4 regions of the Pseudomonas arsenicoxydans genome follow, and region 4 is predicted to be linked to each of the others. Evidence: riboswitches for the same ligand, from Rfam matches in the RefSeq annotation. Region 4 holds a riboswitch; each other region holds the start of a gene.

What was found. A riboswitch is a leader RNA that binds a small molecule or an ion and turns the genes downstream of it on or off. The one in region 4 is predicted to bind fluoride.
Region 1: it holds a riboswitch for fluoride, as region 4 does, so the genes downstream of both, crcB (fluoride efflux transporter CrcB) here and BLQ41_RS14870 (chloride channel protein) in region 4, are expected to answer to the same signal.
Region 2: it holds a riboswitch for fluoride, as region 4 does, so the genes downstream of both, crcB (fluoride efflux transporter CrcB) here and BLQ41_RS14870 (chloride channel protein) in region 4, are expected to answer to the same signal.
Region 3: it holds a riboswitch for fluoride, as region 4 does, so the genes downstream of both, crcB (fluoride efflux transporter CrcB) here and BLQ41_RS14870 (chloride channel protein) in region 4, are expected to answer to the same signal.

The regions. Positions count from the first base shown of each region.
Region 1 covers NZ_LT629705.1:3,505,072-3,507,265, reverse strand. Annotated here, with positions in the region: partial or broken gene BLQ41_RS16440 (IS3 family transposase) at 1-34, shown strand, start outside; gene BLQ41_RS16435 (DUF190 domain-containing protein) at 132-455, opposite strand; gene crcB (fluoride efflux transporter CrcB) at 466-849, opposite strand; fluoride riboswitch at 992-1,053, opposite strand; gene BLQ41_RS16425 (ArsO family NAD(P)H-dependent flavin-containing monooxygenase) at 1,232-2,194, shown strand, end outside.
Region 2 covers NZ_LT629705.1:5,209,698-5,211,891, forward strand. Annotated here, with positions in the region: gene BLQ41_RS24255 (plasma-membrane proton-efflux P-type ATPase) at 1-223, opposite strand, end outside; gene BLQ41_RS24260 (DUF190 domain-containing protein) at 570-893, opposite strand; gene crcB (fluoride efflux transporter CrcB) at 904-1,287, opposite strand; fluoride riboswitch at 1,430-1,492, opposite strand; partial or broken gene BLQ41_RS24270 (ArsO family NAD(P)H-dependent flavin-containing monooxygenase) at 1,652-2,194, shown strand, end outside.
Region 3 covers NZ_LT629705.1:4,596,494-4,598,687, reverse strand. Annotated here, with positions in the region: gene BLQ41_RS21545 (alpha/beta fold hydrolase) at 1-371, shown strand, start outside; partial or broken gene BLQ41_RS30545 (DUF1206 domain-containing protein) at 404-535, opposite strand; fluoride riboswitch at 627-688, shown strand; gene crcB (fluoride efflux transporter CrcB) at 831-1,214, shown strand; gene BLQ41_RS21535 (DUF190 domain-containing protein) at 1,225-1,563, shown strand; partial or broken gene BLQ41_RS21530 (NAD-dependent dehydratase) at 1,584-2,077, opposite strand.
Region 4 covers NZ_LT629705.1:3,181,976-3,184,169, reverse strand. Annotated here, with positions in the region: gene BLQ41_RS14870 (chloride channel protein) at 1-752, opposite strand, end outside; fluoride riboswitch at 832-904, opposite strand; gene BLQ41_RS14865 (DUF190 domain-containing protein) at 1,001-1,324, opposite strand; gene crcB (fluoride efflux transporter CrcB) at 1,335-1,718, opposite strand; fluoride riboswitch at 1,857-1,918, opposite strand; gene chrA (chromate efflux transporter) at 2,193-2,194, shown strand, end outside.

The DNA of each region.
Region 1 (2,194 bases), 320 kb from region 4:
AAAGCGTTACGTAATGAGCTTGCAAGGTGTTTAGAGAATCCGGGGCGATTCAGTCATCGTGGATTGCGTTACCAGCTGGGACGTCTGCATAGCTCATGTTCGTATCTCCGAAGGTCTAGGGTGGGGCCGGGCTAGTTGGCCTTTTTGCCAACGGTGCCCATCTCGATTGGGGTCTTTATGTAAAACACGGAGATTTCCTCAACCTCCAATCGCTTGAACAACCTTTCGCATTCATCCTCGGTGATAGCCATGCGAATTTCGGTGGGCTGATCGGCCAGTTCAAAAAAATGTGAGGAATGCAGCCGACCAGTGTGCCCAAAACCCTCGATACCTGTAGAAAGGGTCGCACCACGCAGTCCCATTTCTTTGGCTAAATCTACGATCCAGTCGCCAAGCATCTTTCCCTGATAACGACGGTTCTGTTGAGTAAAGAAAATCACGAGAAAACCTTTCATTTTCATCTCCTCAGCGCGTGCCAATCATTTGATAAGTCAAAAGCCCGGCAGCGGTCATTGCTAACGAGCCTACGACGTGCAATGAAATCGAGCCGAACGCCCAGAGCAGTTTGCCTTCCTGAATCAGGACGACTGTCTCGGCTGAAAACGTGGAAAAGGTAGTAAGTCCGCCGCAGAAACCCGTGATGATCAGGAGACGCCACTCTGGACTAAGGGTGGGAGATGCGGCCAAGAAGGCGATGGCCAGACCGATGATGTAACCCCCAACCATGTTCGCGACCACCGTGCCTGGAGGAATCGTGGGGAACAGGGCGTTTAACTTCATGCCCAAAAGCCAACGCAACCAAGCACCCAGTGATGCGCCTATAGCGATGACCAGAAGTGATTTCAGCATGGTTGCATGTCTCCTCTGGGCTGATGTCGCCGAGGAGGTGCGGATAACCGCGCACTAAGAGAGGGAGCTGATATGAGGTTTTGAGTCACGATCCTGTCCTAAATTGGAGGACAGGGAGACACACCTACGCACCCTGTCCAGGGTTCACGTAGGCATCATCAGCACAAAGGCGGTTAAAGGAGGAATGCCATCTCCTGCTTTTATCCTATAGCAGCGGCGGTCAAACATTCAAGCTGCTATACGGTCGGGAATCCAAAACTGAATGCCGTCAATCGAAGCATTCAATAAATGTCGATCAGCATTCCCAACATATGAGCTAGATCAGTTGGATTTAAACCTGAGTCGCTATACTGACCGCCCAGCACCGACCTAAGGCTTCCCCATGACTCATTCGATCAGTGGCCAGCTAGATGTAGTCATTATCGGCGGGGGCCAGTCAGCCTTGGCGGTAGCGTATTTCCTACGCCGAACTCAATTGTCATTCGTTATCCTCGATGCGGAGGAAGAACCCGGTGGTGCCTGGCGACACGGCTGGAATTCGCTACATCTATTCTCCCCAGCCACTTGGAGTTCGATCCCTGGCTGGATGATGCCCCCCACGCAAGAGGGTTACCCTTCGCGCAACCATGTGATCGGTTACCTCAACCAGTACGAGCAGCGCTACCAATTTCCTGTCGAGCGCCCGGTTCGGGTCACTTCTGTGGAGCATATGGCGTCTGGTTTACGGGTTCGTTCTGACGACAGGCATTGGGATGCCAGGGTTGTGGTCAGCGCTACAGGCACCTGGAGCAATCCCTACATCCCTCACTACTCAGGTGCCGATTTATTCGCCGGTCGGCAGTTGCACTCCGCGCACTATGTCGACGCCCAACCGTTCGAGGGCAAGAAGGTGTTGGTGGTGGGTGGCGGTAATTCAGGGGCACAGATTTTGGCCGAGGTTTCCAAGGTCGCCGAGACCACCTGGGTGACCCCCGTCGAACCATTGTTTTTACCGGACGAAGTGGATGGGCGGGTACTGTTCGAGCGCGCAACCGAGCGCTGGAAAGCCCAACTGGAGGGGCGCGTCATTGAGCAGCCCGTTGGTGGACTGGGTGACATTGTCATGGTGCCGCCAGTTGTCGAAGCCCGTGAGCGCGACGTCCTCAAGTCTGTACGCCCTTTTGAACGTTTCACTCGCAACGGCGTGATTTGGGTCGACGGTTCCGAATCTGCGGTGGACGTGGTGATTTGGTGCACTGGATTCAGACCAGCCCTACAGCATCTGGATACGCTAGGGGTGATCAACACCGAGGGCCGCGTTGATGTCGAAGGTACCCACTCGACCGAAGAGCCAAGGCTGTGGCTG
Region 2 (2,194 bases), 2.0 Mb from region 4:
TCCCCCAGAATTTTCGCAGGAATCTCAAAGCCGGATGCCCTTTCGTCTCCGCTACTTCGTTGTAGCCGTGCTCCATGCGCTGCGTTTCGACCTGCGCATGCGTGAGACCTACATCAGGGTTAACATGCAGCGCTGCAAGCGTTTGAAGAACCGTTGCAGCGGCGATGTCAGTTGCGTTTACTGGAGGAGGCCGAGCGTCGGAGTCATTTTTGAGGGGGCTCATCCTGAATATCCTTCTCTATCGTTTACGCAAGTCACACTGGTTTTGGTGGGTGGATCGTAAGGCCTCATTCGTCTGCGACATTCGCCCAAAATACGCCCGTTACCAAGGTTTTTAGATTTTCTTAAAACGCTCCATAGCAAAACCAGAATCCGGTGTTGCACAGCCCCGTCCCTCTGCATTGTCTTTCCAAACCTGAGCGGGTTGCTCACCTGACCGCCTCGCACTAGATTGGAGAACGGCTTGGAGGGATTTCAAAAACGGTAAAAAACTCATAGGTGATCGAGTTACCAATCGAGATTCCACATAGCTCAAATTCGCATCTCCCAGATTATAGGAAGGGTTCAGGCTAACTGGCCTTCTTGCCGACAGTGCCCAACTCGATAGGAGCTTTTATATAAAACACAGAGATGTCCTCAACCTCCAACCTCTTGAACAACCTTTCAGATTCATCCTCGGTAATAGCCATACGAATCTCTGTAGGCTGATCTGCCAACTCAAAAAAGTGGGAGGAATGCAGCCGCCCTGTGTGTCCAAAGCCCTCAATGGCCGTAGACAAGGTCGCACCGCGCAGCCCCATTTCTTTAGCCAAATCAACGATCCACTCGCCAAGCATCTTTCCCTGATAACGACGGTTCTGTTGAGTAAAGAAAATCACCAGAAAGCCTTTCATTACCATCTCCTTAACGCGTGCCAATCATTTGATAGGACAAAAGCCCGGCAGCGGTCATCGCTAACGAGCCTACAACGTGCAATGAAATTGAGCCGAACGCCCACAGAAGTCTACCCTCCTGAATCAGGGCAACTGTTTCGGCTGAAAACGTGGAGAAGGTGGTGAGCCCCCCACAGAAACCCGTGATGATCAGCAGGCGCCATTCAGGGCTTAAGGTGGGGGACGCGGCCAAGAAAGCGATAGCTAACCCAATGATGTAGCCTCCGACCAAGTTCGCGACCACAGTGCCTGGCGGAATCGTAGGGAACAGTCCGTTCAGTGTCATGCCCAAGAGCCAGCGCAACCAGGCACCAAGGGATGCGCCGATAGCTATGACGAGAAGTGACTTCAGCATGGTCGCATGTCTCCCCAGGACTGATAGAACCGAGGAGGTGCTGATAAGCGCAAATTACGAGTGGTAGCTGATATGAGATTTTGAGTCACGATCCTGTCCTGAATTGGAGAACAGGGAGACGCACCTACGCACCCTGTCCAGGGTTCACGTAGGCATCATCAGCACAAAGGCGGTTATAAGGAGGAATGCCATCTCCTGCTTTCATCCTAAAGCAGCGGCGGCCGGAGATTCAAGCCATAACAAGCTTGAATTGAAGCATTCAGTCAATGTCGATCAGCATTCTCAACATATGAGCTAGATCAGTTGGATTCAAACTTGGGTCGCTATACTGGCTACCGCCCAACATCGACTCAAGGGTTTCCCCATGACTCCTTCGCCCAGCGACCAACGAGATGTAGTGATTATCGGTGGGGGTCAGTCAGCCTTGGCGGTAGCGTATTTCCTGCGCCGAACTCAACTTTCGTTCGTTATCCTCGACGCAGAGGAGGAGCCCGGTGGTGCCTGGCGGCGTGGCTGGAACTCGCTGCGTTTATTCTCCCCGTCCACCTGGAGTTCGATCCCTGGCTGGATGATGCCTCCTGCGCAGGAGGGGTATCCAACGCGAAATCATGTAATCGACTACCTCAACCAATATGAGGAGCGCTATCAGTTTCCTGTTGAGCGTCCGGTTCGGGTCACCGCTGTGGAGCGTACTGAAATTGGCTTACGAGTACGTTCTGACGACAGGTATTGGGATGCCAGGGTTGTCATCAGCGCCACCGGCACCTGGAGCAGTCCGTATATACCTCATTACCCTGATGCCGAGTTATTCGCCGGTCGGCAATTGCACTCCGCGAACTATGTTGATGCACAAGCCTTTGTTGGCAAGAAGGTTTTGGTGGTGGGTGGTGGCAATTCAGGAGCGCAG
Region 3 (2,194 bases), 1.4 Mb from region 4:
ATTCAATCCAGGCGCTGCTGCGTTTTGGAGTAGTGAAAGGCATGCTCTCCGTTAATCCGCGAACCTACTACTATCAGCTCGCTGCCTTGGTCGGCTGGACAAGCCTGCTGCGGCTGTTCCGTCTGCGCCAACGCACGCTGATCCTCACTGGCGACCGCGACACCTTGGTACAGATGTACAACGCGCATATCCTGCGCCGCACCATCCGCCGTGCCGAAGTGCACGTCCTGGAGGGTGAGGGGCATTTTTTCGTAGTCACCAGTGCCCAGCGAACTGCCGAACTGATACGAGAATTCCTCTGCCAGCAGCACGATGATGAAGAACCGGCGCCGATGATTGCCAGCGGCAGGCCAAGGCCACGCCTGCTCTAATCCGGGAAGTTGGCCGCCAATATTGCTGCACCCTAGGGTCTCGATACTCCTGGTACATCCATATTTATCTTGCGCCAGAAAGCTTCAGAGAAACTGTAAGCCGAGAAGGCAATCAGCCCCAAGGCCATCACCATCAAAATCAGCCACCCAGCTGGTAGATTCTGACGTAGTGCCAGTCAGTACAACTGAACGGCATTACCTTCGGTGGAATTCGTGTTCTTAGTATCTTGAATATCCAGCCGTCGCTGCTATAGGATGAAATCAGGAGATGGCATTCCTCCTTTAACCGCCTTTGTGCTGATGATGCCTACGTGAACCCTGGACAGGGTGCGTAGGTGTGTCTCCCTGTCCTCCAATTTAGGACAGGATCGTGACCTCTATTCTCATATCAGCTCCCTCACTCCGCGTGCGGTTATCAGCACCTCCTCGGCACTACTTGCCCAGAGGAGACTTGCATCCATGCTGAAATCACTTCTAGTTATCGGCGTCGGCGCATCCCTCGGTGCTTGGTTGCGCTGGATCTTGGGCATGAAGCTCAACGCGCTGTTCCCTACGATTCCCCCAGGCACTGTGGTCGCCAATATGGTCGGGGGCTACATTATTGGCCTCGCCATAGCATTTTTGGCCGCATCTCCCTCGCTAAGCCCTGAGTGGCGTCTGCTAATCATCACGGGGTTCTGTGGGGGGCTGACCACCTTTTCCACTTTTTCAGCTGAAACAGTTGCCCTGATTCAGGAAGGCAGACTGCTGTGGGCGCTCGGCTCGGTTTCATTGCATGTCGTAGGTTCGTTGGCGATGACGGCTGCCGGGCTTCTGTCCTATCAAATGATTGGCACACGCTGAGGAGATGAACATGAAAGGTTATCTAGTAATTTTCTTTACCCAGCAGAACCGTCGTTATCAGGGAAAGATGTTGGGCGAATGGATCGTCGACGTGGCTAAAGAGATGGGGTTGCGCGGTGCGACCCTCTGCACAGGAATTGAAGGATTTGGGCACACAGGGAAATTGCACTCATCGCACTTTTTTGAGCTGGCGGATCAGCCGACGGAAATTCGAATGGCTATTACCGAGGACGAATCCGAGAGGTTATTCAAGCGATTGGAAGCTGAAGAAATCTCTGTGTTCTACATAAAAACTCCTGTCGAGATGGGCACCGTCGGCAAAAAGGCCAATCCCCCGAATCCTTCCTGACTCCTTGGAGATAAGACGGCCTATGGGATCAAGTTCATATCGCGCAGTTTATCGAACACATCGAAAAATGCTTGATCGCTCGCTTGGTAGGCGGTGTAACCCATAACCCGGCTCTTTGACATATCCGTGACAACTTCGATTGGTCGACCGAGGTCAGCGTCGGTGTGCCACGGGAGATCAGGCGCCCGATATCGGATTCTTTCAAGCCGTGTTCCGCTACGATTTGCGACCAGGCAACTTGATCGTCAGCCATTTGCTTTTCAAGTGGCGAGAGGGTGGCGGGGTAATCGGCCGGAGGCAAGCCGAAATATTCGGCGATTCTGCTCCACATCCATTTCCAACGGAATATATCGCCATTGGTGACATTGAATGCTTGATTGGCCGCAGCCGGTGTGGTGGCTGCCCACATTTGTTGTTTCGCCAGCTGACGCGCGTCGGTCATATCGGTGAGGCTGTCCCGCTGCATCCTTGATCAGGGAAACACAAAAGGGCGACCGGTTTGTTTGCAAACGGCATTCCTAGAATTTTTTTTGAGGTGACAGATTAGCCTTCAGAGATTCGCATTGCTAACCAAAGATAAATTGAAAAAGCTGAAGATTGAGTAGATTTAAGTGTTTTACATAAAAAACCA
Region 4 (2,194 bases):
CGTTTAACGAAAGCTCCGAGCTTATGGGTGGCCGTCGCAAATAGCAGGCCCGTAAGGCCAAAGACAATCCCAGCTGCCACCAAAGCCATGACGCTCCACAGCTGCACCGGAACCACTTCGCCAATGACGTAATGCGTATGAACCACTCCCCAGGCTTGCCCAACCTGGTCAGCAACGATTGCCGCAACCACGCAAGGGAAAAGCGCGTCGTAACGCATACGTCCGATGGCCAGCACTTCAAGTCCGAACAAAGCTCCAGCGAGGGGGGTGCCAAAGGCGGACGCAAAACCAGCGCTGATGCCGGCCATGAGAATCACTCGACGATCTTCGCGACGTAGCCGGAAGACATGCGTCAGTTGATCGGCAAGAGCGCCGCCCATTTGCACCGCCGCACCCTCACGTCCCACAGATGCACCGAAGAGGTGGGAAACCACGGTTCCGATCAGCACCATCGGCACCATGCGCAAAGGCACGATCTTCTTAGGATCGTGGATCTCATTGATGATCAGGTTGTTTCCGGCATCAACGGGTTTGCCTATCAAGTGATACGCAAGTCCCACGGCAAAGCCAGCCACTGGCAGGAGCCAGATCACCCAGGGATGGGTTTCTCGCCACTGGGTGGCGTGATCCAAAGAAAGGAGGAATAACGCAGAGGCAGAGCCTGCCAAAAGAGCTACAAGACCTGCAAGCGCAAGCCATTTCGCTATATAGGGCAGTAAGTCGAGTTGTTCCGGTCGTCGAAATTTAGACATTTGGCCAGCCACGAAAAGTAAGTGGGCCTGACCAAAAAAGGATTTTGAGCGCGATCGCCTACAGACCTGGTTTGATCAGGTTTCTGTAGGCATCATCAGCTGCTACGGGCACAGCGGTTGGTTAATGGAGGAATGCCATCTCCAGTCGGTCGATCTTAGCTAGCCGTGGCCAAAATGTAAAATCGTGTTACAGGATCAGCGCCCATTGCAAGGATGCCTGAAGCTTTAGCTTATGAAAGGAGACCGAACTAGGTGGTTTTTTTGCCGACGACGCCCATCTCAATTGGTGTCTTTATGTAAAACACCGAGATTTCCTCAAGCTCCAATCGCTTGAACAACCTTTCGGACTCGTCCTCGGTGATAGCCATGCGAATCTCGGTAGGCTGATCCGCCAGCTCAAAAAAGTGCGAGGAGTGCAGCCGACCAGTGTGCCCAAAACCCTCAATGCCCGTAGACAGGGTCGCACCACGCAACCCCATGTCCTTCGCCAAATCAACAATCCAGTCGCCAAGCATCTTTCCCTGATAACGACGGTTCTGTTGGGTAAAGAAAATCACTAGAAAACCTTTCATTTTCATCTCCTCAGCGCGTGCCGATCATTTGATAGGACAGAAGCCCGGCAGCCGTCATCACTAGCGAACCCACAACGTGTAATGAAACTGAGCCGAGCGCCCAGAGCAGTCTGCCTTCCTGAATCAGGGCAACTGTTTCTGCCGAAAATGTAGAAAAGGTGGTAAGTCCGCCACAGAAACCCGTGATGATCAGTAGACGCCACTCAGGACTCAGAGTGGGGGATGCGGCCAAAAACGCGATAGCTAAGCCGATGATGTAGCCCCCAATCATGTTCGCAACCACAGTGCCAGGGGGGATTGTTGGGAACAGGGCGTTTAGCTTCATGCCCAAGAGCCAGCGCAACCAGGCACCAAGTGACGCGCCAACAGCGATAACTACAAGTGATTTCAGCATGGTGGGCTCACCCCGTCAGACCTAGACCAAACAGGTAGCAGGTAAGCACAACAAGGAAGTGGCGACTGGGGTAGTAGGATCATAATCCTGTCCTAGATTGGGGACAGGAAGCGGATACACCTACGCACCCTGTCGAGGGTTCACGTAGGCATCATCAGCACAAAGGCGGTTAAAGGAGGAATGCCATCTCCTTTTTTCATCCTATAGCACTGACTGTAAGACTTTCAAGGTACAACGAGTTCGTATGGACTGGCTTATTGAGTTTTGACACCGCAATCGAGCGCTATGATGGCGCCCAGATTCGAGGTGTATCTCAACCGAGCCCTAGTCTACGCGGCGCAAATCGCGAGGGAATACCATGACATGACGATTCGCGACCTTTTTTCCGCCCTCGGCTTTCGTAGACGCAGATCCGTTTGCAGTCTTCTTTTCCTCATCGTCATAAATGTCTAATTAAATGCGGAACGCATGTGCAT